Regions from separate parts of the Blautia sp. HCN-20427 genome, predicted to be linked through region 4. Evidence: predicted binding sites of a transcription regulator. Region 4 holds the regulator's gene; each other region holds the start of a gene.

The links. The regulator Rex, encoded in region 4, represses fermentation and respiration genes when NADH is low (regulators of the CRP and FNR family bind a similar motif). The targets are predictions, from matches to a motif close to ATTGTTAANTANTTAACAAT.
Region 1: a site for Rex is predicted at 3,139-3,158, ahead of adhE (bifunctional acetaldehyde-CoA/alcohol dehydrogenase). Genes of this name have one in related genera too.
Region 2: a site for Rex is predicted at 1,982-2,001, ahead of pckA (phosphoenolpyruvate carboxykinase (ATP)). Genes of this name have one in related genera too.
Region 3: a site for Rex is predicted at 2,114-2,133, ahead of WKT17_RS13820 (cobalt transporter). Genes of this name have one in related genera too.

Annotation. Positions count from the first base shown of each region.
Region 1 covers NZ_JBBKBX010000027.1:16,435-21,840, forward strand. Annotated here, with positions in the region: gene WKT17_RS13940 (polysaccharide deacetylase family protein) at 1-355, shown strand, start outside; gene adhE (bifunctional acetaldehyde-CoA/alcohol dehydrogenase) at 439-3,057, opposite strand; gene typA (translational GTPase TypA) at 3,454-5,283, opposite strand.
Region 2 covers NZ_JBBKBX010000001.1:9,864-15,269, forward strand. Annotated here, with positions in the region: gene WKT17_RS00040 (ABC transporter ATP-binding protein) at 1-200, opposite strand, end outside; gene WKT17_RS00045 (sensor histidine kinase) at 302-1,222, opposite strand; gene WKT17_RS00050 (response regulator transcription factor) at 1,225-1,902, opposite strand; gene pckA (phosphoenolpyruvate carboxykinase (ATP)) at 2,164-3,768, shown strand; gene WKT17_RS00060 (HIT family protein) at 3,916-4,341, opposite strand; gene argS (arginine--tRNA ligase) at 4,360-5,406, opposite strand, start outside.
Region 3 covers NZ_JBBKBX010000026.1:27,293-32,698, reverse strand. Annotated here, with positions in the region: gene WKT17_RS13835 (ATP-binding protein) at 1-536, opposite strand, end outside; gene WKT17_RS13830 (methylenetetrahydrofolate reductase) at 576-1,493, opposite strand; gene WKT17_RS13825 (CooT family nickel-binding protein) at 1,551-1,733, opposite strand; gene WKT17_RS13820 (cobalt transporter) at 1,737-2,069, opposite strand; gene WKT17_RS13815 (aldo/keto reductase) at 2,470-3,306, shown strand; gene WKT17_RS13810 (NAD(P)H-dependent glycerol-3-phosphate dehydrogenase) at 3,385-4,395, opposite strand; gene plsY (glycerol-3-phosphate 1-O-acyltransferase PlsY) at 4,401-5,045, opposite strand; gene der (ribosome biogenesis GTPase Der) at 5,052-5,406, opposite strand, start outside.
Region 4 covers NZ_JBBKBX010000023.1:47,470-52,875, forward strand. Annotated here, with positions in the region: gene WKT17_RS13225 (NADP-dependent isocitrate dehydrogenase) at 1-502, shown strand, start outside; gene abc-f (ribosomal protection-like ABC-F family protein) at 546-2,456, opposite strand; gene WKT17_RS13235 (redox-sensing transcriptional repressor Rex) at 2,621-3,268, shown strand; gene WKT17_RS13240 (NAD(P)H-hydrate dehydratase) at 3,352-4,830, shown strand; gene alr (alanine racemase) at 4,849-5,406, shown strand, end outside.

The DNA.
Region 1 (5,406 bases), on a different contig from region 4:
TGCGGGTGTTCCGGCAGATACGCTTCGTCCGCCGGGAGGAAGCTGTAATGAAACCGTACAGCAGCTGGCAAATATGCCTATTATCAAATGGAGTTTAGATACCAAAGACTGGAAGACAAAGAGTGCAGATAAGACGTATCAGAAAGTAATGGATAACGTGCAGGACGGTTCTGTAGTCCTTATGCATGATATTCATGAGTGGTCTGTAGAAGCGTCTTTGCGCATGATTCCGGAACTGGTGGAAAAGGGTTACAAGCTGGTAACCGTACAGGAACTGGCAGAAGCCAAAGGAATTACTCTGGAAAACGGAAAAGTGTACTATTACTTTGGTGAAGGAACCCAGCAGGTGGAATAAAACAGTCTCGTTAGATTGTGAAATAGGAAAAAGGAGGAAACTGCCAATGGACGGCAGTTTCCTCCTTTTTCATATGGTCTTTATCAGCCTTCATGATAAGCTTTCAGATACATTTCTTTTATCTCTTTCATAAGCGGATACCGTGGGTTGGCGCCTGTACACTGGTCATTGAAGGCATTTTCAACCATTTCGTCCAGAGTAGCCATAAAGTCTTCCTCGGTAACGCCATACTCTTTAATCGTTCTCTTGATTCCTACTTTTGCTTTCAGTTCAGCAATGGCTTTGATGAAGTTTTCAAATACTTCGTCATCGTTTTTGCCCTGAATACCAATGAAACGAGCCATTTCGCAGTATCTTTCCTTTGCATGCGGATATGGATACTGGGAGAAGGTTCCCATCTTCACCGGTGCCGGGTCTGCGTTGTAGCGCATCACATGCTCAATGAGCAGGGCATTTGCAATACCGTGAGGCAGGTGATGGTAAGCACCTAATTTATGTGCCATGGAGTGGCATACACCCAGGAACGCATTGGAGAAGGCCAGACCTGCAAGGGTGGAAGCATTTGCCATTTTTTCTCTTGCAATAGGGTCATCTGCGCCTTTTTCGTAAGCGGAAGGCAGGTAGTCAAAGATTAATTTGGCTGCCTTTAAAGCCAGACCATCGGTGTAATCCGTAGCCATAATAGAAGCATAGGCTTCCAAAGCATGGGTCAGTGCGTCAATACCGGAAGCGCTGGTCAGTCCTTTTGGCTGTCCCATCATATAATCAGCATCAATAATAGCCATGTTTGGCATTAATTCATAGTCTGCAATGGGCCATTTCGTTCCGGTTGTGGCGTCTGTAATAATCGCGAACGGTGTTACCTCAGAACCGGTACCGGAAGAGGTAGGAATAGCAACCATCATAGCTTTTACACCCATTTTTGGGAATACGTAAACTCTCTTTCGGATATCCATGAAATCCATAGCCAAATCTTCAAAATTGCATTCCGGATGTTCGTACATCAGCCACATGATTTTAGCAGCATCCATAGCAGAACCGCCGCCCAGGGCAATAATGGTGTCAGGAGCAAAGGCTGTTAATTTTTCCAGACCTTTCTGAGCGCACTGCAGTGTAGGATCCGGGGCAACTTCAAAGAAGCAGTCATAAGTAATTCCCATTTCATCCAGTTTGTCTGTGATTGGTTTGGTGTAACCATTGTTATATAAGAAAGTATCGGTAACAATAAAGGCTTTTTTCTTGCCGTATACGTTTTTCAGTTCATCTAAGGCAACAGGCAGGCAGCCTTTTTTGAAGTAAACTTTTTCCGGTGTTCTGAACCAAAGCATGTTTTCTCTCCTTTCGGCAACGGTCTTCACGTTCAACAGGTGTTTCACTCCTACGTTTTCAGAAACAGAGTTTCCACCGTAAGAACCACAGCCAAGAGTCAGGGAAGGCGCCAGCTTGAAGTTGTATAAGTCACCGATACCGCCGTGTGCAGAAGGTGTATTTACCAGAATACGGCAGGTCTTCATACGGTCAGCAAATTTGTTCAGCTTTTCTGTCTGCGATGGGTGCAGATAGATAGAAGCAGTATGTCCGTAGCCGCCGTCTTTTACCAGCTGGTCAGCCATATCCAGGGCGGTATCGAAGTCTTTTGCTTTGTAAAGAGCCAGAACCGGTGACAATTTTTCATGGGCAAAAGGTTCGGAAATATCTACGGAAGTTACTTCACCAATGAGAATCTTGGTATCAGAGGGAACAGCAACACCTGCCATTTCCGCAATGACTGCCGCAGGCTGTCCGACGATTTTAGCGTTTACTGTGCCGGCTTCTGTAAGGATGATTTTCCGTACTTTATCCAGTTCTTCTTTGTTCAGTACATGGCAGCCGCGTTTGATAAATTCAGCTTTTACTTTATCATAAATATCAGCCAGAGCTGTTACAGACTGTTCGGAAGCACAAATCATACCATTGTCGAAAGTCTTGGAATGAATAACGGAATATACCGCTGTCTGAATGTCACAGGAACTGTCCATAATAACCGGTACGTTTCCAGGACCTACGCCGATAGCCGGTTTGCCGGAGGAATACGCAGCCTTTACCATGCCCGGGCCGCCTGTAGCTAAAATAACATCAACAGATTTCATTAATTCATTGGAAAGTTCAATGGTGGGTTCTTCAATGCAGCCGATAATGCCTTCCGGTGCCCCTGCTTTTACAGCAGCTTCCAGAACGATTCTTGCAGCCTCTGCAGTACATTTTTTTGCACGGGGATGAGGGCTGATAAGAATGGCATTTCTGGTCTTTAAGCAGATAAGGCACTTAAAGATTGCGGTGGAGGTTGGATTGGTAGTTGGGATAACTGCGCCTACAACTCCTACAGGCTCTGCGATTTTCTTAATTCCATAGGAGGTATCCTGCTCGATGACGCCGCAGGTTTTCACTCTTTTATAAGTGTTGTATGTATATTCTGCCGCATAGTGGTTTTTGATAACCTTATCTTCCAGCACACCCATACCTGTCTCTTCACAAGCCAGTCTTGCAAGAGGAATACGCATTTTGTTGGCAGCCATAGCCGCTTCAAAAAAGATTTTGTCCACCTGCTCCTGGGTGAATGTGGCAAATTTTTTCTGGGCTTCTCTCATAGAAGAGATTTTAGCCTGAAGAGCCTCGACACTGTTAATGGTTTCCGGTACTTTTGTTTCTGCTTTTTTAGCCATGGGAAATCCTCCTTAAATTAATTAAATAATAATTTTAATACAGTGTGTTGCAATAGCAGGAAGCATCTGATTTCCTGTTTTATTGATAAATATTTAACAAGTGTTGAGGCTATTATATCTCGTTGTTAAATATTTGTCAATATCAAATTCTAAGAAAAAAGGAAATACTGAAGTCGTTTTGTATGCCCTTATTATACCATAAACAGTGAGAAATATAAAGAAAAAAGATTGTTAAAATTAAAATTATCAGAAAATAGAGAAGAAGAGGATTTGAATACAATATTCTGGAATTAATGTACATTTCCATAGGTGAAATTGATAAAAAAATAACATAGCGACAAAAAAGAAGAACTGTTCACAGGAACAGCTCTTCTGGTTATAGAAAATATAGAAGAATTATTTTTTCAGATTCTGTCTTTTCCGAAGTCTGGAATCCAGGATTTTTTTACGGATACGCAGGGTTTCCGGTGTGATTTCCAGAAGTTCGTCCGTATCGATAAATTCCAGGGCCTGTTCCAGGCTGAGGATTTTCGGCGGCGTCAGCTTTAAGGCTTCGTCTGCGGAAGAAGAGCGGGTGTTGGTCAGATGTTTGGTCTTACATACGTTCAGTTCAATATCCTCCGGCTTGCCGCTCTGTCCGATAACCATACCGCTGTAAACTTTTTCGCCGGGGCCGATAAACAGAGTGCCTCTGTCCTGCGCGGAAAACAGACCATAGGTAACGGATTCGCCTGTCTCAAAGGCAATTAAGGAGCCCTGTTTACGATACTGCATGTCTCCTTTGTATGGAGCATAGCCGTCAAAGGCTGTGTTCAGAATGCCGGAGCCTTTGGTGGAGGTCATAAATTCTCCGCGGAAGCCGATAAGTCCTCTGGAAGGAATGTTGAATTCCAGGCGGGTAGTGCCGTCGCTGGCGGGGCTCATGCCCTGCAGTTCACCCTTTCGCTCGCTGAGTCTTTGGATAACCGTACCGGAAAATTCTTCAGGAACATCTACATAAGCGATTTCCATAGGCTCCAGTTTACGGCCTCTTTCGTCCTCCTGATAGATGACCTCTGCCTTGCTCACAGCAAATTCATAGCCTTCCCGGCGCATGTTTTCAATCAGTACGGATAAGTGCAGTTCGCCCCGTCCGGACACCTTGAAGCAGTCGGTGCTGTCCGTATCCTCCACCCGCAGGCTGACGTCTGTGTTTAACTCTCTCATGAGGCGTTCTCTTAAGTGGCGGGAGGTTACAAACTTTCCTTCCTGTCCTGCAAAAGGACTGTCGTTGACCATGAAGTTCATGGAAATCGTAGGCTCTGAAATTTTCTGGAAAGGAATGGGATCCGGATTTTCCGGTGAGCATAAGGTATCTCCGATATGGATATCTGCAATGCCGGCAATGGCAACAATAGAGCCAATACCAGCTTCTTTTACGTCTACCTTGTTCAGACCGTCAAATTCGTAAAGTTTGCTGATTTTTACCTTCTTCATTTTGTCCGGGTCATGATGGTTGACCAGCACCACTTCCTGGTTCACGCTTAAAGTGCCGTTTTCCACCTTGCCCACACCGATACGGCCCACGTATTCATTGTAGTCAATGGTGCTGATAAGGGCCTGAGTAGGCGCTTTTGGGTCGCCGGTAGGAGCCGGGATGTATTTTAAGATGGTTTCAAACAGAGGAACCATGTTTTCCGGTGTGTCGTTTAAGTCCAGAACCGCATGACCTGCTTTTGCGGAGGCATACAGGAAGGGACAGTCAAGCTGCTCGTCAGAGGCATCCAAATCCATAAGAAGTTCCAGGACTTCATCTATAACCTCATCAGGACGCGCTTCAGGACGGTCGATTTTGTTGATGCACACAATGACATGAAGGTCTAATTCCAGTGCTTTTTTCAGAACGAATTTGGTCTGGGGCATAGCGCCCTCAAAAGCGTCTACCAGAAGGATTACGCCGTCCACCATTTTCAATACACGTTCTACCTCACCGCCGAAGTCCGCATGGCCGGGTGTATCAATAATGTTGATTTTGGTATCTTTGTAATATACAGCGGTATTTTTTGATAAAATGGTAATGCCGCGTTCTCTTTCAATATCATTGGAGTCCATAACACGTTCCTGTACGGCCTGGTTTTCACGGAATACACCGCTCTGGCGTAAAAGCTGGTCTACCAGAGTGGTTTTGCCGTGGTCAACGTGAGCAATAATGGCTACGTTTCTGATATCTTCTCTTGCTGTTTTCATAAATAACCTCTTTTCTTTTAAATCAACAGATTTCAGTTGTTTTTATGCAGTAAACAGAATTTCCGCCGGAAAACCGGGGAAAAGCCTGTGTTTTCGGTAAAATCCGGATTTCATTCTATCACA
Region 2 (5,406 bases), on a different contig from region 4:
ATTTTCACACTTCCCGAGGTGGGAACGTCCAAACCGCCCAGCATATTAAGCATAGTAGATTTTCCGCTGCCTGATGTACCAATTACAGATACAAATTCCCCTTTTTCCACTGCAACGCTTACTCCATCCAGGGCTTTTGTCACATTTGTCCCCTGTCCGTAATATTTTTTCAAATCCTTTGTTTCTAAAATATAATCCATCTTAGTACCTTCCTTTCCTTTGATGCTATCAGCATACAAAAAAATTATCTCAAACTGTTCTCAAAAAAGTAACAGAATTGAGATAATTTCTTTTTCTGCTTTCACTGCTCTACAGGCAGGTGGATACAAATAGCCGTTCCTTCTCCAACTCTGGAGTGGGCTTCCACAAAACCTTTCTGGAGCATGACAATCTCTCTGGTCAGATAAAGCCCAATGCCTATACCTTCTGTCTCTGCAGACTCCGGTTCCCTGTAAAAACGTTTAAAAATATGGGGAAGTCTGTCTTCCGGAATACCTCTTCCATTGTCCCGGATTTTTATTCTCACGAAAAAATCTGTCTTTTCCGCTGAAATCCACAATTTTCCTCCCTGTCCGGTGTACTTAATGGCATTGTCCAGCACATTAAACACGGCTTCCTGTGTCCATCTTTTATCAAAATACGCCCGAAGGCTTTCCTCACAGGAAACTTGGATTTCAATTCCTTTTTCCTCTGCCTTTAAGGCAGCATCACAGATAGCCCTTGCCAGAAGTTCATAGACAGAATGTTCTTTTGGCTGCACCTTAATCAGTCCTGTTTCCATTCGGGACATTCGAATCATGCTCTGCATAAAAAACTCCAGCTTATCAACCTGATGTTCCGAGGCCTGGAGAAATCTCTCCCTCTGGTCTTCAGAAATCCCCCTTCTCTCCAGAAGATTGTGATACATACGAATACCTGCGATAGGAGTCTTTACCTGATGGGAAATGTCGGAAATCATGGATTCCAGTTGTTCTCTCTGGCGAAGGTTTTCCTCCGATTTCATTTCTATGATTTCATAAAGGCGACGCATTCTCATCTGAATTTTACCCATCAGCGTTTCCTGACTTTCCTGGAATACAATATTCCTCTTGCCTGCAATCATGGCTTCCAGGCATTCCATGATTTGTGAAGTATACGAAAGAACTCCCCTTCTGGCATAAAACACCAGAAACAGCCCAAAGAGAAAAAAGAAAAAAGAAAACGCCAGCAAAATAATTTCCACTTTTATTTCCCGCCTTTCCACTGATACCCCATTCCATACAAAGTTTTAATGTAAGAGCGCACAGGGGTTTCTATCTTCTTTCTTAAACGGTTGATATTGACAGCCACTGTATGTTCATCCACAAAGCTCCCGCCCTGGTCCCAGATTTTTTCCAGCAGCAGCCCTTTTGTCATCACCCGGTCTGCATTGGCAATAAGAAGCCGTAAAATCCGATATTCCGTGGGCGTCATAGAAAGGCTTTCTTCGCCTTTTACAGCCGTCATTTTATCAAAATCTATTTTCAGATATCCATCGTCATACACAGCCCTGTCTGCCGTCTTTCCACTTTTCCGCAGAGCTGCCTGAATTCTCCTGTGCAGAATGGGCATTTTAAAAGGTTTTGTGATATAATCATCCGCACCGCAGTCAAAGCCCTTCATCTCGTCCCGTTCCATATCCCTGGCTGTGAGAAAAATAACGGGAATATCCTGTTCTGCCTTTACGGCCCTGCAGAAATCAAAGCCGTCCCCATCGGGCAGATTCCCGTCCAGCAAAATCAAATCCACTTCTTCCCGTGTAAGAATCTCCATGCCCTCTCCCAATGTAAATGCAGAACAGACCCGGTAATTTTCCAATTCCAAGTCACAGGTGAGCCCGGTATTTAAGTCTCTGTCATCCTCAATCAGCAATATCTTTTTCATGTTCCTCCGTTCCCTTTTTCATCCTGTTTTTTCTATATTACATCATAGCATTTATGTTTTTCCCGGTCAAAGGGTAAAAGTCGTTAAAATTTAAACAATTTTTATAAAATCTATATTTTTTTTATTGATTTATTGAGGTAAATATGTATAATAGAAAAGAGAACCAGGTTACTGGTTTCTCTGAAAAGGAATATCACGGAAGCCTGTTTTTCAGGCTGAATTCCGGTGATTATTATGAAAGAAAAGAGAGGTACATGTAAGATGGCAGAATTGAATTTAAGCAAGTACGGCATCACAGGAACGACTGAAATCGTTCACAATCCTTCTTATGAATTATTATTCGCTGAAGAAACAAAACCGGAACTGGAAGGTTTTGAAAAAGGTCAGGAAAGTGAACTTGGCGCAGTGAACGTAATGACAGGTGTATACACCGGACGTTCTCCTAAAGACAAATATATTGTTATGGATGAGAACTCCAAAGATACTGTATGGTGGACTTCTGACGAATACAAAAATGATAACCATCCGGCTTCACAGGAAGCATGGGCTACTGTAAAAGACCTGGCTATCAAAGAACTTTCCAATAAAAAACTGTACGTTGTAGACGCTTTCTGCGGCGCAAACAAAGATACCCGTATGGCTATCCGTTTCATCGTAGAAGTTGCTTGGCAGGCTCACTTTGTTACAAATATGTTTATCCAGCCTACAGCAGAAGAACTGGAAAACTTTGAGCCTGATTTCATCGTATACAACGCTTCCAAAGCAAAAGTAGAAAACTACAAAGAATTAGGATTAAACTCCGAAACAGCTGTTATGTTTAACATTACAAGCCGTGAGCAGGTTATCGTAAATACATGGTACGGCGGAGAAATGAAAAAAGGTATGTTCTCTATGATGAACTACTACCTGCCGTTAAAGGGTATCGCTTCCATGCACTGCTCTGCAAACACAGACTTAAACGGTGAAAACACAGCTATCTTCTTCGGTCTTTCCGGAACAGGTAAAACAACTCTGTCCACAGACCCGAAACGTCTTCTTATCGGTGATGACGAACACGGCTGGGATGACAACGGCGTATTCAACTTTGAAGGCGGCTGCTACGCAAAAGTTATCGATCTGGATAAAGAATCCGAACCAGATATCTACAACGCAATCAAACGTAACGCTCTTCTTGAAAACGTTACTCTGGATTCCGAAGGAAAAATCGACTTCACAGATAAGAGCGTAACAGAAAATACTCGTGTATCTTATCCGATTAACCATATTGAAAACATTGTTCGCCCTGTTTCTTCCGCACCGGCAGCAAAAGAAGTTATCTTCCTGTCTGCAGATGCATTTGGCGTACTGCCTCCAGTATCTATCCTGACACCGGAACAGACTCAGTACTACTTCCTGTCTGGATTTACAGCAAAACTGGCTGGTACAGAACGTGGAATCACAGAGCCTACACCAACTTTCTCAGCTTGCTTCGGCCAGGCTTTCCTGGAACTGCACCCAACAAAATATGCAGAAGAGCTTGTTAAGAAAATGGAACAGAGCGGCGCAAAAGCATACCTGGTAAATACAGGATGGAACGGAACAGGAAAACGTATCTCCATCAAAGATACCCGTGGTATCATCGATGCTATCTTAAACGGAGATATCTTAAACGCTCCTACTAAGAAGATTCCTCACTTCAACTTTGAAGTACCTACAGAACTTCCTGGTGTAGATTCTAACATCCTTGACCCACGCGATACTTATGCTGACGCTTCCGAATGGGAAACAAAAGCAAAAGACCTGGCTCAGAGATTCGTTAAGAACTTCGCTAAATACGAAGGAAACGAAGCTGGTAAAGCATTAGTTGCTGCTGGTCCTCAGGAATAATTTCTGAATAATTTAAAATTCTTAGAAAAAGGCTGCTGCGGCAGTCTTTTTCTGTTTGTGTAAACGGCCTGTTCAAAAAAGGAATCCATAGACAGCTTCTGTTCTCCTGCTGTCTTGGATTCCTCGTTCTTTTTCCATAACCTGAGATTATTTCATAAGCACTTCTCTATATTTTTCCACCATATCCGCATACTCTGTTTCTGTCAGAGTTTTTTCAGCAGGATTCATGGCAAAGGTTCCGCCCCATTCATACTGGTCTTTATATTTCGGTACCAGATGAAAGTGCAGGTGATGCCCTGTATCTCCGTACGCTCCGTAATTCACTTTATCCGGGTGGAACAGCTGATGTACCGCCTGGGCTACTTTGTTAATATCTTCCATATAAGCTGCTCTCTCTTGTGCTGTCAGCTCTGTAATTTCGCTCACATGTTTCTTGTGGGCTACAATCACTCTTCCCGGATGGCTCTGTTCTTTGAACAAATATACTTTAGAAGTCTCGAGTTCACATATTTTAATTCCGAAGGCATCTACCAGTGTTCCCTCCATGCAGTACGCGCAATTTGTATCTTTCATACTTGTCTCCTTTTCTCCTTACATTCTCTCCGGGGCGTCAAATCCCAGCAAATCAATACAGGTTTCCAGGACTTTCTCTGTCAAGGCCAGCAGACGAATCCAGGAAGTCTGTTTGCTTTGGTCTTCCTCTGCCAGAATTCTGGTGTTGTGATAAAAGCTGTTAAAAGCATTTGCCAAATCATAAATATAGGAGCAGATTCTATGAGGCGCTTTTTCTTCAAAAGCAGGTTCAATAATGGAATTGAATCTGGAAAGTTCCAGCATCAATGTCTTTTCACTGTCGCTGACTGCATCCTGAATGCTTCCCTGTTCCGGATTTTTGCCTTCTTCTGCGTAACGGTTTAAGATAGACTTGATACGCACAATGGTATACAAAATATACGGACCCGTATTTCCTTCAAAAGAAGTGAAACGGTCAATATCAAATACATAATCCTTGGAAGCCTGGTTAGACAAGTCTCCATATTTAATGGCAGATAAGCCAACCAGCTGCGCCGTATGCTCTGCATTTTCGTCTTTTACACTGCGGTTTTCCACAATTTTTTTGTACATTTCTTCATTGATTTCCGCAATGAGACGTTCCAGACGCATAACACCGCCTTCTCTTGTCTTGAAAGGCTTTCCGTCTTTTCCATTCATGGTACCAAATCCCACAAAGGAAAGCTTTGTATCTTCATCCACCATGTTCGCTTTCTTTGCACAGCGGAACACCTGTACAAAATGCAGTTCCTGACGTTTATCCACCACATAAATAATTTCATCCGGATGAAAATCTTCCATACGCTGCACAATCGTGGCCAAATCGGTGGTATTGTACAGAGACGCACCGTCTGATTTTAAAATCATACACGGCGGGATTTCTTTTGTGTCAGACTCCTCTTTCACATCTACCACCAGGGCGCCCTGGTCCATATACGCATATCCGTTGTCCTTCAGGTATTTTACCATATCCGGAATGTAGGCGTCTGCGTCAGCCTCACCTTTCCAGAGGTCAAAATCTACTTTTAATTTGGCATAGTTCTTCTTCAAATCTGCCACAGACACTTCCATAATGTGTTTCCACAG
Region 3 (5,406 bases), on a different contig from region 4:
TCTTCAATCAGCTTGGCAATCCTTCCTACAGCCTGTACGCCTCTGCGTGAACAATCACTGACTAAAATCGCTGTCTGCATGCTGGGCAGCACGCCCCTGCTGATGTGTTCCATACCCGCCTCATTATCCACGATAATATACGGATAATGTCTCTGAAGTTTTTGTAACTGCGCCTGTAAAAGTCCATTTACAAAACAATAGCAGCCTTTCCCCTGTGTCCGTCCCATAACCAGCAAGTCGAAATCATCATCTTCTACCAGCGCATCATCAAACTTAAATTCCATATAATCCGCTTTGGTCATTCCTGCCGGAATCGGATTGTCCTTTGCCATTTCTGACCTGGCCACCTCTTCACGAACTTCTCCCAGCGTAGCTTCTACTTCTACACCGAGAACCTCGTTCAGATTTGAATTTGCATCTGCGTCTACTGCAAGAATCGGACCTTTTCCCTTTTCACCAAGATACTGAATGATAAGTCCGGTCAATGTTGTCTTACCTACGCCGCCTTTTCCGGCAACCGCAATTACATGCGCCATAAAGGGCACCTCCCAAATTCTATACTATACTGTTTCAAATTACACTAATGTACGAAGACCGGAACGGTCAATGATTTCAGATACGTCTTTCCATTTGTTCAGAGCGTACAGGTGGATACCTTCGATACCGCATGCACGATATTCATCAATCTGACGGATTGTGTATTCAATGCCGGCTTCTCTGAATCTTTCTTTCTTGCCTTCTACATCTGCATCGAATGGATCTTTTACGAATGGGTTCGGGAAAATCCAGTTTCTGGAGATGATTTCGCAAAGTTCACGAGGCATTACGCACGCGTTACGGGACAGAGCCATGTTAATGGTAGCAGCCTGATCTAAGATAGGCATGATACCAACATCTACAGGCATTGTGATTCCTGCGCAGCGGATAGCGTCTAACCAGTATTTGAACTGTTCCATATCCCAGCAAAGCTGTGTCATGATGTAGTCAGCGCCGTTGTCCTGTTTCTGTTTCAAAACAGCGATATCAGCTTCCAGGCTGCGGCAGGAAATATGTCCTTCCGGTGAACCTGCTACTGCGATTTCGATTTTATCACCAAACTCTTTACGAACATATGCCACCAGGTCTGTTGCATAAGCGAAATCGCCGCCGGTACCTGTCCATCCGAAAGGAAGGTCGCCGCGCAGAGCCAGCATATGGTCCACACCGTTGTCCAGGTAATTCTGCAGCTGTTCTTTAATTCCTTCTGCAGTGTTTCCGATACAGGTAAAGTGTGTTACCGGAATCGTTCCTGCGTCTTTAATCATCTTACAGACATCCATGTTCTTTCCAACGTTTGTACCGCCGGCACCGTATGTACAAGAAATATATTCCGGTTTGTACTTGCAAAGATGTTCGATTGTACCTGGAAGATTTTCCATTCCTTTGTCTGTTTTTGGCGGGAAAAGCTCAAAGGAAAGGAGCATTTTCTCTCTCATTGCATCTGATAATTTCATAATTTCTACCTCCGCATATTGTAATATATTATTTTAAGGTTTTACCCTTTAAAATCATTACTCGCAATCCAGCTTTACAAGGCTGTTTGCCAAATCTACCATCAGGATTTTTCCTTCAATCACTTTGGTTTCGCCCATAATATCCCGGAGTATTACTTTATCTCCGTCCACATCAATACGGCTTACCATTTTACAGATTACGGTATTGTCACTTTCTTTCTGAACAGTTGCAAGACACATATTTTAAGCCTCCTTTAAATGTTCTTTTACCAGTGTCAAAGCCAGTCCCAGACGCATATTTCCTTTTTGGAAGTCTGCCACGCCTTCTTTGATTGTCTTTGCCGCATCCTCCATACCCATCTTTTTCAGATTTTCAGCCATCTGGTCCAATTCCTCTGCATGGTGTTCGTTGTGAGACAGCATATAATTCAGCAATGCCACAACTTCGTCTGTGCAGTTTCCGGAACAGCCGTCTTCGCAGCTGCCGCAATGCTCATGGTTATGACCATGGTCGTGATGATGTTCATCTCCTCCATGAGGAATCACATTTCCATTTTCATCTTTAATTAAATGCATATTCCTATCCTTTCTGCGCCCGTTTTTTGGCTTTGGACGCAATGAATGACAATAATTTATCAATTGTTCTCATTATACCTGTTTTCCATATTTTTATCAAGATATTTTATGTTTTTTTCTGTGTCCAACCCGTAAATTTTTTCAAAAATCCCCTCTTGACATCTTGCATTTTGTGCATTTCCCCAAAACTGTTTTTTCTTCTCCCGTTCTCTCTTTGTTTTGTCTGCCCTCCCTCTCCTTTATATTTCCACCGCCATACGGCAGTTTTCCCTCATCTTCCCCACGAATTCTGTATATTTTTGAACAATCTTTTTTTTCATAAAGGAATTTAATAAAATCGTATCACATTTTTCACATTTTCGTGGTATACTAAACAGGAGTTTTTAAGGAGGGTTCGTTTATGTCTTTTGACAACCATGTAATTCAGTTAAACGATACGAAAGAAATGCCCATGCTTGGACTTGGGGTTTATAAAGCAACCGATGACGGAGAATTGAAACAGGCTGTCAGCTCTGCTGCAGCTTTGGGATACCGCTTAATCGACACAGCTTCTTTCTATAAGAACGAAGAGGGCGTTGGAAAAGCCATAAAAGCCCTGGACATTCCCCGTGAAGAATTATTCGTCACTACAAAAATCTGGAATACCGCACAGCGCATTGGAGATATCGAAGACAGTTTCAACCGGAGCCTGGAACGGCTGGGGCTGGACTATGTGGATTTATACATGATTCACTGGCCTGTACCCGGATGCTTCTGCGACACCTGGAAAACCATGGAAAAGCTCCAGGCTGCAGGAAAAATAAAATCTCTTGGTGTATCCAACTTTTCCATACAGGATTTAGAACTGTTAAAAACCGTTTCTGATGTGCTTCCTGCCGTAAACCAGATAGAATTTCACCCCCTGTTCAATCACCCGGAACTGCTTGCTTACTGTCAGACAAACGGTATCGCTATGCAGGCCTATGCCCCTTTAGCAAGAGGCGCCTATCTGCAGAGTCCTCTAATGCTGGAAATCGGCAAACGGTATCAGAAATCTCCGGCCCAGGTAGGTTTGCGCTGGCTCGTCCAGCAGGGAATCGCCGTTATCCCCAAATCTGTACATCCGGAACGTTTAAAAGAAAACAGCGAAATTTTCGATTTTTCTCTTTCTGAAGAAGAGATGACTGCTATCGCTGCCATGGATGCCGGTCAGAGAGTTGCCGGAATCCCCGAGGATATGGTTCCGTACATAAAATAAACTCTGCCCCGTCAAAGCACACACCAGGATTTCTTCCCATATGTGCTTTGACGGGGCAGAATTTTTATATTTCTATCCCTATTCCCAGGCGCTGTCCCAGGATTCTATTTTTTTATCTCTTACCATAAGTTCTCTCACTGCTTCTGCAGGATTTTTTCCCTCAAACAGCACTTTGTTTACCTGATGGATAATCGGCATTTCCACCTGGTACTTCTGGGAGAGTTCCAGCCCCGCCTTTGCAGAATAAACGCCTTCTACCACCATGTTTACTTCTGCCATGGCTTCTTCCATGGTCTTTCCCTGTCCCATGAGAAAACCGGCTTTCCGATTGCGGCTGTGGCGGCTGGCGCAGGTTACAATCAAATCCCCGATACCGGACAGCCCGTAAAAGGTATCGGCTCTGGCTCCCATGGCAATTCCCAGACGGGAAATTTCCGCAATCCCCCGGGTGATTAAAGCCGCCTTGGTATTGTCACCGTATCCCAGTCCATCTGCCGTTCCCGCTGCCAGGGCAATGACATTTTTCAGCGCTCCGCCCAGCTCAATACCCAGAATATCAGGACTGATGTATACCCGAAAAATAGGATTCATAAAAATATTCTGCAGATATTCTGCAATTTCCCATTTCTTTGCACCTACTACACAGGTGGTAGGCAATCCCCGGCTCACTTCTTCTGCGTGGCTGGGTCCGGAGAGAACGCAGGCCTGGGCACCGGGAATCTCTTCTTCTATCATATCCGTCAGCGTGGTGAGTGTATGGGCTTCAATGCCCTTTGCCACATTGACAATGAGTTGTCCCTGTTTGATATAAGGACACATGCGCCGCGCCGTACTCCGCACAGCTACAGAAGGCACAGCAAGCACCAGCACATCCCGGCCTGTCAAAGCCCTCTCAAAATCAGCAGTAATTTCCAGTTCTTCCGGAAGGGTGACTCCCGGGAGTTTTGCCTCATGCTCCCGCTTATTGGCAAGTTCTTCTGCCTGCTCCTGTCTGTGAGACCACAGAATCGTTTCATGACCATTTTGGGTCAGCAAGACAGCAAGGGCTGTCCCCCAGCTTCCTGCTCCAAGTACACTTACTTTTGCCAAAGCATTCACCTCTTTTTTCCAAGAAAAATTTTGTTTTCATTTCCGTGAAGCAGACGCACAATATTCTGTCTGTGTCTCCAGTATGCCAAAAGCATAAGTCCTGCCGCTACAACATACATTTCGTAAAGCGCCCTCTGCGTACAGTCATAAGTTCCCATCTGTCCAAACACAATCAAGGCAATGACAAATCCCAGATAGGCCAGCAGGGAGCCCAGGGACACATAATGGGTCAGGAAAAACGCACCGAAAAACAGCACCGCACAAACCAGAAACAGTCTCCAGTCAAGAGCCAGCAAAAGTCCCACAGAAGCCGCAATTCCTTTCCCCCCTTTAAAGTTCAGATAAAAAGGAAAGTTATGTCCCAGAATACAGCCAGCTCCCGCATACAGCTCCAGCAAAAGCAAATCACTGCCTCCGTGAGAGGCAAAAATCAGACGGATAATCCAGATAGCCGCTACACACTTTAGACAGTCTCCCAGAAGCGTCAGCGCCCCCGCCTTCTTTCCCAGTGTCCGAAGGGCATTGGTGCTTCCCGCATTGCCGCTGCCGTGTTCCCGGATATCAATCCCCTGCTTTTTTCCATAGATATAAGACGTCTGAAACAGTCCGCATACATATCCCACTGCCAGACAAATCATTCGCACCAACATTTCTTTTTATTCTCCTTCTTTGCGCTCGCGAATAATAAATTTCAGGGAAGTTCCTTTAAACCCAAAGGCTTCTCTGATTTTATTTTCCAGATATCTGGTATAAGAAAAATGCATTAATTCTTTGTCATTGACAAAAATAACAAAGGTCGGCGGTTTGACAGCTACCTGTGTGGTATAGAAGATTTTCAGGCGTTTCCCCTTGTCAGACGGCGGCTGCTGCATGGCAATAGCCTCAGTGACGATTTCGTTTAACACGCCTGTCTGAATTCGCAGCGTCTGGTTTTCCAGCACCATATCAATCGTCTCAAATAATTTTGGAATTCTCTGTCCCGTCTGGGCGGAAATAAACATAATTTCTGCA
Region 4 (5,406 bases):
CTTTGAAAAAACAGGACTGACTTATTTCTATACCCTCATAGACGACGCAGTAGCCAGAGTGATGAAAGCAGAAGGCGGTTTTATCTGGGCCTGCAAAAATTATGACGGAGATGTTATGAGTGACATGGTTTCCTCTGCCTTTGGTTCTCTGGCTATGATGACTTCTGTGCTGGTATCGCCCAAGGGATATTTTGAATATGAGGCAGCGCACGGCACAGTACAGCGCCATTATTACAGACACTTAAAAGGGGAAGAAACCTCTACCAACTCGGTGGCAACGATTTTTGCCTGGAGCGGAGCTCTTAGAAAAAGAGGAGAACTGGATGACAACACGAAACTGCAGCATTTTGCAGACAAACTGGAAGCAGCTACAGTAAACGTCATTGAAAGCGGAAGAATGACCAAAGATTTGGCGCTGATTACCAGTATTCCTGCCCCTACGGTTTTGAACAGCCGGGACTTTATCTGTGAAATCCGAAAAGAGCTGGAAGCTGCACTTTAAATCTGCCTCTTTACGAAAAATTTTGAAAAATGGGAAGAGCCGCTTATTCAGCCAGCTCTTCCCATTTTTCATACAGCTTTTCCAGTTTTTCGGCAATTTCTGCCTTTTCTTTGGAAAGGCGGACACATTCTGCCACATTAGTGGCCACCTCCGGATTTGCCATTTCCTCATCAATTTCACTGTCTCTTTGCTCCAGTTCTTCAATGGCCTTTTCCGTTTTCTTTAAATCATTTTCCCGTTTCCGAAGACGGGCCTGCTCCTCTTTTTGCTGCTTCCAATCCATTTTCGTGGCAGATACGGTTTCTGTGTAAACTTCTTCCCGGACTTCGGGGGCATAGATGTCAGTCAGTTCTTCCTTTTTTTCCAGATAATAATCGTAATTGCCGATATAGTTTACCAGTTTGTGATTGGTCAAGTCCAGAATCCTGGTGGCTGTTTTATTGATAAAATAACGGTCATGGGACACATAGAGCACGGTACCTTCATAGTTATTTAAGGCTTCCTCCAGGATTTCTTTGGAAGTAATATCCAGATGGTTGGTAGGCTCATCCAGAATCAGGAAGTTGGCCTGGGAAAGCATAAGTTTGGCTAAAGACACACGCCCCCGTTCCCCGCCGCTTAAAGCAGAAATCGGCTTAAACACATCATCTCCGGTAAAGAGAAAGGCGGCCAGCAGGTTGCGGATTTCCGTATTCGTCAGCTTTGGATAATCATCGGAAATTTCCTCAAAAATGGTTTTCTCCATGTGGAGTACATGGTGTTCCTGGTCGTAGTATCCGATATGTACTTTGCTGCCCAGGCGGAAGCTGCCGTTGTCCGCAGGAATCACCTGATTTAAAATTTTTAAAATCGTGGTTTTTCCCGTCCCGTTGCTTCCGATAATAGCCACCCGCTCACCCCGCTTAATCTGAAAGTTTAAATCCTCAAAAAGCGGGAGAGAGGGAAAGGACTTGGTAAGGTGTTCTACAGTCAGCACATCGTTGCCGCTTATCACCCGAGGCTTTAAAGTAATCCGCATGGAATCGTCCACTTCCACAGGCTTTTCCAATACTTCTATTTTATCCAGCATTTTTTCCCGGCTTTCTGCCCGCCGTATGGATTTTTCCCGGTTAAAAGACTTTAATTTGGCAATGACGGCTTCCTGGTGTTTGATTTCCTGCTGCTGGTTTAAGTAAGCCTGATACGCGGCTCTTCGAAGCATAGCCTTTTTTTCACTGTAGGCGCTGTAGTTTCCTGTAAAAGACGTAACTTTTGTATTGTCAATTTCCACAATTTTCGTGGCGACCTTATCCAGGAAATAGCGGTCATGGGATACAATAAAGACAGCCCCCGGATAGTTCAAAAGATAGGTTTCCAGCCACGCAATGGAATCCATGTCCAAATGGTTGGTAGGCTCGTCCAGAAGGATGATATCCGGCTTGGATAAAAGAAGACGGCCAAGGGCCACACGGGTTTTCTGTCCCCCGGAAAGTGTGGAAATCATTTTGCCGAAATCTTCCTCTGCAAAGCCAAGTCCCTTTAAGACTCCGGTCAGTTCACTTTTGTAGGCATACCCGTTTTCCAGTTCAAACTCATGGGTCAGACGGGAATAGGCCTCCATAATCTTGTTCAATTCTTCTCCCTGGGTGTATTTCATCTCTTTCTCCAGCTGACGCATACGCACCTCCATATCCAGAATGTGCTGCTTTACCTGCAAAAGAGCGTCATAAATAGACAAGTCGCTGGTCAGCTCCTGGTGCTGAGCCAGATAGCCCATGGTTTTCCCTTTGGCTAAAATAACCTGCCCGCTGTCCGGGGGAAGTTCCCCCACAATGATTTTAAAAAGCGTGGATTTTCCTGCCCCGTTAATGCCCACCAAAGCGGCTTTTTCCCGCTCTTCAATATGGAAGCTGGCGTCTGCCAGCAGGGTAACGCCATCAAAAGATTTTTCTATATTCTGACATGCAAGTATCATGATAATTATCTCCTTTAAACTCCGTACAGCTACGAAAGCTGTCCTATTTATTATATCGAAAAATACAGGTTTGACAACAGAGAAACGAAAATTAATTGACTTTAATTTAACAATACACTATAATGGAGCGTAGAAATATGTATTTTGAATACAGGAGGGTTGTTATGGAGGGAAAATCCATTTCAAAGGCAGTAATTAAAAGACTACCCCGATATTACAGATACTTAGGTGAGCTTATAGAAGAAGGCGTAGAACGAATATCCTCCAATGAGTTAAGCGAAAAGATGCGGGTAACCGCGTCTCAGATTCGTCAGGATTTGAATAATTTCGGCGGCTTCGGGCAACAGGGCTATGGATATAATGTTCCCTATTTATATGATGAAATCGGAAAAATTTTGGGACTGGACAAGACGTACCACATGATTATCATTGGTGCCGGTAATCTTGGACAGGCACTTGCCAACTATGTAAAATTTGAAAAAAGAGGCTTTAAAATTGTAGGTATCTTTGATGTGAATCCGGTACTGAAAGGAATTTCCATCAGAGGAAATGAAATCCGTATGATGGACGAGCTTCCAGAGTTTTTAAAAGAGCAGAATGTGGATATAGCCACGCTGACCCTGCCGAAAAACAACGCGGCAGAGACAGCTGATTTACTGGTAAAAAACGGAATTCGGGCTATCTGGAATTTTGCACATCTGGATTTGGATGTACCAGAGGATGTTATCGTAGAAAATGTACATCTTTCCGAAAGTTTAATGCGTCTGTCTTATAATCTGAATTGTTATGAAAACGAACATCCAAAAAAATAACAACGTAAAAAGCTGCTGTAAAATGTAAAAGAGATTTTGCGGCAGCCTTTTCGCTTTACGCAAGGAAAAAGGACGGGTGAAACATGGAGGAGATTGTAACCGGAAAGCAGATGAAGGAACTGGATGCCTACACCATAGAAACCATGGGAGTACCTTCTCTGGTACTTATGGAGCGGGCGGGACTGCAGGTCTTTGAGAGTATGAAAAAAGAGGGGCTTCCCCTTTCAAAAGTGCTGGTGCTGTGCGGTTCCGGAAATAACGGGGCGGACGGTGTGGTCATTGCCCGGCTTTTGTTTCTGGCAGGATATCAGGTACATGTCTGTATTTTGGGAAATCCGGAACATTTTACAAAAGAAATGAAAACGCAGATAGAAATTGGCAGAAATTATGGAATTTCCTTTGTCAAGACTTTCTGTGTACATGAATATACTACTATCGTGGATGCTCTTTTGGGTGTAGGGCTTTCCAGGGAAGTTTCGGGTCTTTACCGGGAAACCATAGAAAAACTACAGGATTTTTCAGGGAAAATCGCAGCCGTGGACATCCCTTCCGGTATTGACGCAGATACAGGAGCGGTATGGGGCTGTGCCGTCAGGGCAGACCTTACCGTTACCTTTGCCTATAAGAAAGCAGGGCTCTGCCTGTATCCCGGTGCAGCCTATGCCGGAAAACTGCTTACGGCAGATGTGGGCATTTACCGCAAAGACAAAAGGTCTCCAGAGCTTTTTGCCTGTACGGACAGGGAACTTAAAAAACTCACCAGAAAACCGGACGGCAATAAGGGCAGCTTCGGCAAGGTCTTTCTGGCCGCAGGCAGCCGGGAAATTTTCGGCGCAGCGTATCTTAGCGGACAGGCTGCTCTGCGAAGCGGCGCAGGTATGCTGAAACTCTGTACGCCAAAAGAAAACAGGGGGTTGTTTACTTGCTTCCCTGAAGCCATGCTGGCACTTTATGAGGACGCTGCGGATATGGAAAACCTGGTGAGAGAAAACCTATGCTGGGCTGATGTGGCCGGCATTGGTCCCGGTCTTGGTACTTCTCCTCAGGCGGAAAGACTTTTAGAGACTCTTTTGAAATACGCAGACAAACCGCTGGTTATTGACGCAGATGGCCTGAATCTGCTAAAGGGTAAGGAAAAGCTTTTAAAAAGCTGTAAAGCTCCGGTGATACTGACCCCTCATCTGGGAGAATTTGCCCGCATGACGGGAATCTCTGTAAAAGAATGGAAGAAAAATCCTCTGACGATTACCAAAGAAACGGCAAAGAAACTGGGTGTCCTGCTGGTGTGCAAAGATGCCAGAACGATTATCAGCCGGGGAACAGAGGAAACCTGTATCAATCTGTGCGGCAATGACGGTATGGCGACAGCCGGAAGCGGAGATGTGCTCACCGGACTGATTCTGGGGCTTCTGGCTCAGGGACTTTCTCCATGGGAGGCAGCCTGCACAGGTGTTTATCTCCATGGAAAGGCAGGAGATTTGGCAGCAGAGAAAAAGGGCAGAGCCGCTATGCTGGCGGGTGATATTTTAGAAGCTGCAGGAGAGATTCTGAAGGAACTTTAACAGGAAAGAAGGACAATTATGAAGATACAGAAAAGAATCCAGGCAAACATCAACCTGGACGCCATTGCATATAATCTGGAAAACATAAAGAAAAACCTGCAAAAAGACACACAGATTATAGCTGTGCTGAAAGCGGATGGCTATGGGCACGGTGCCATACCCCTGGCAAAAGAAATCGAATCTTATCCCTATATCTGGGGAATTGCGGTTGCGACTGTGGACGAGGGTATGGAGCTGCGCCGGGCAGGGATTCAAAAGCCCATTCTTATTTTAGGCTATACTTACGAAGAAGATTACGACCGGATTGTACAGGAGGACTTCCGTCCCACAGTATTTAAGCTGTCTATGGCCGAAAAACTGTCACAGGCTGCAAAAAAAGCCGGAAAAACTTTGAAAATACATATTAAAATTGATACCGGCATGACTCGTATCGGGTATCGCAGTCCGCAGGAGGACATTCCGGAGATTGTAAAGATTTCCAAACTTCCCGGACTTGAAGCAGAGGGAATTTTTACTCATTTTGCCAGGGCAGATGAAAACGACGTTTCTCCGGCAGCCCGCCAGTTGGAAAAGTTT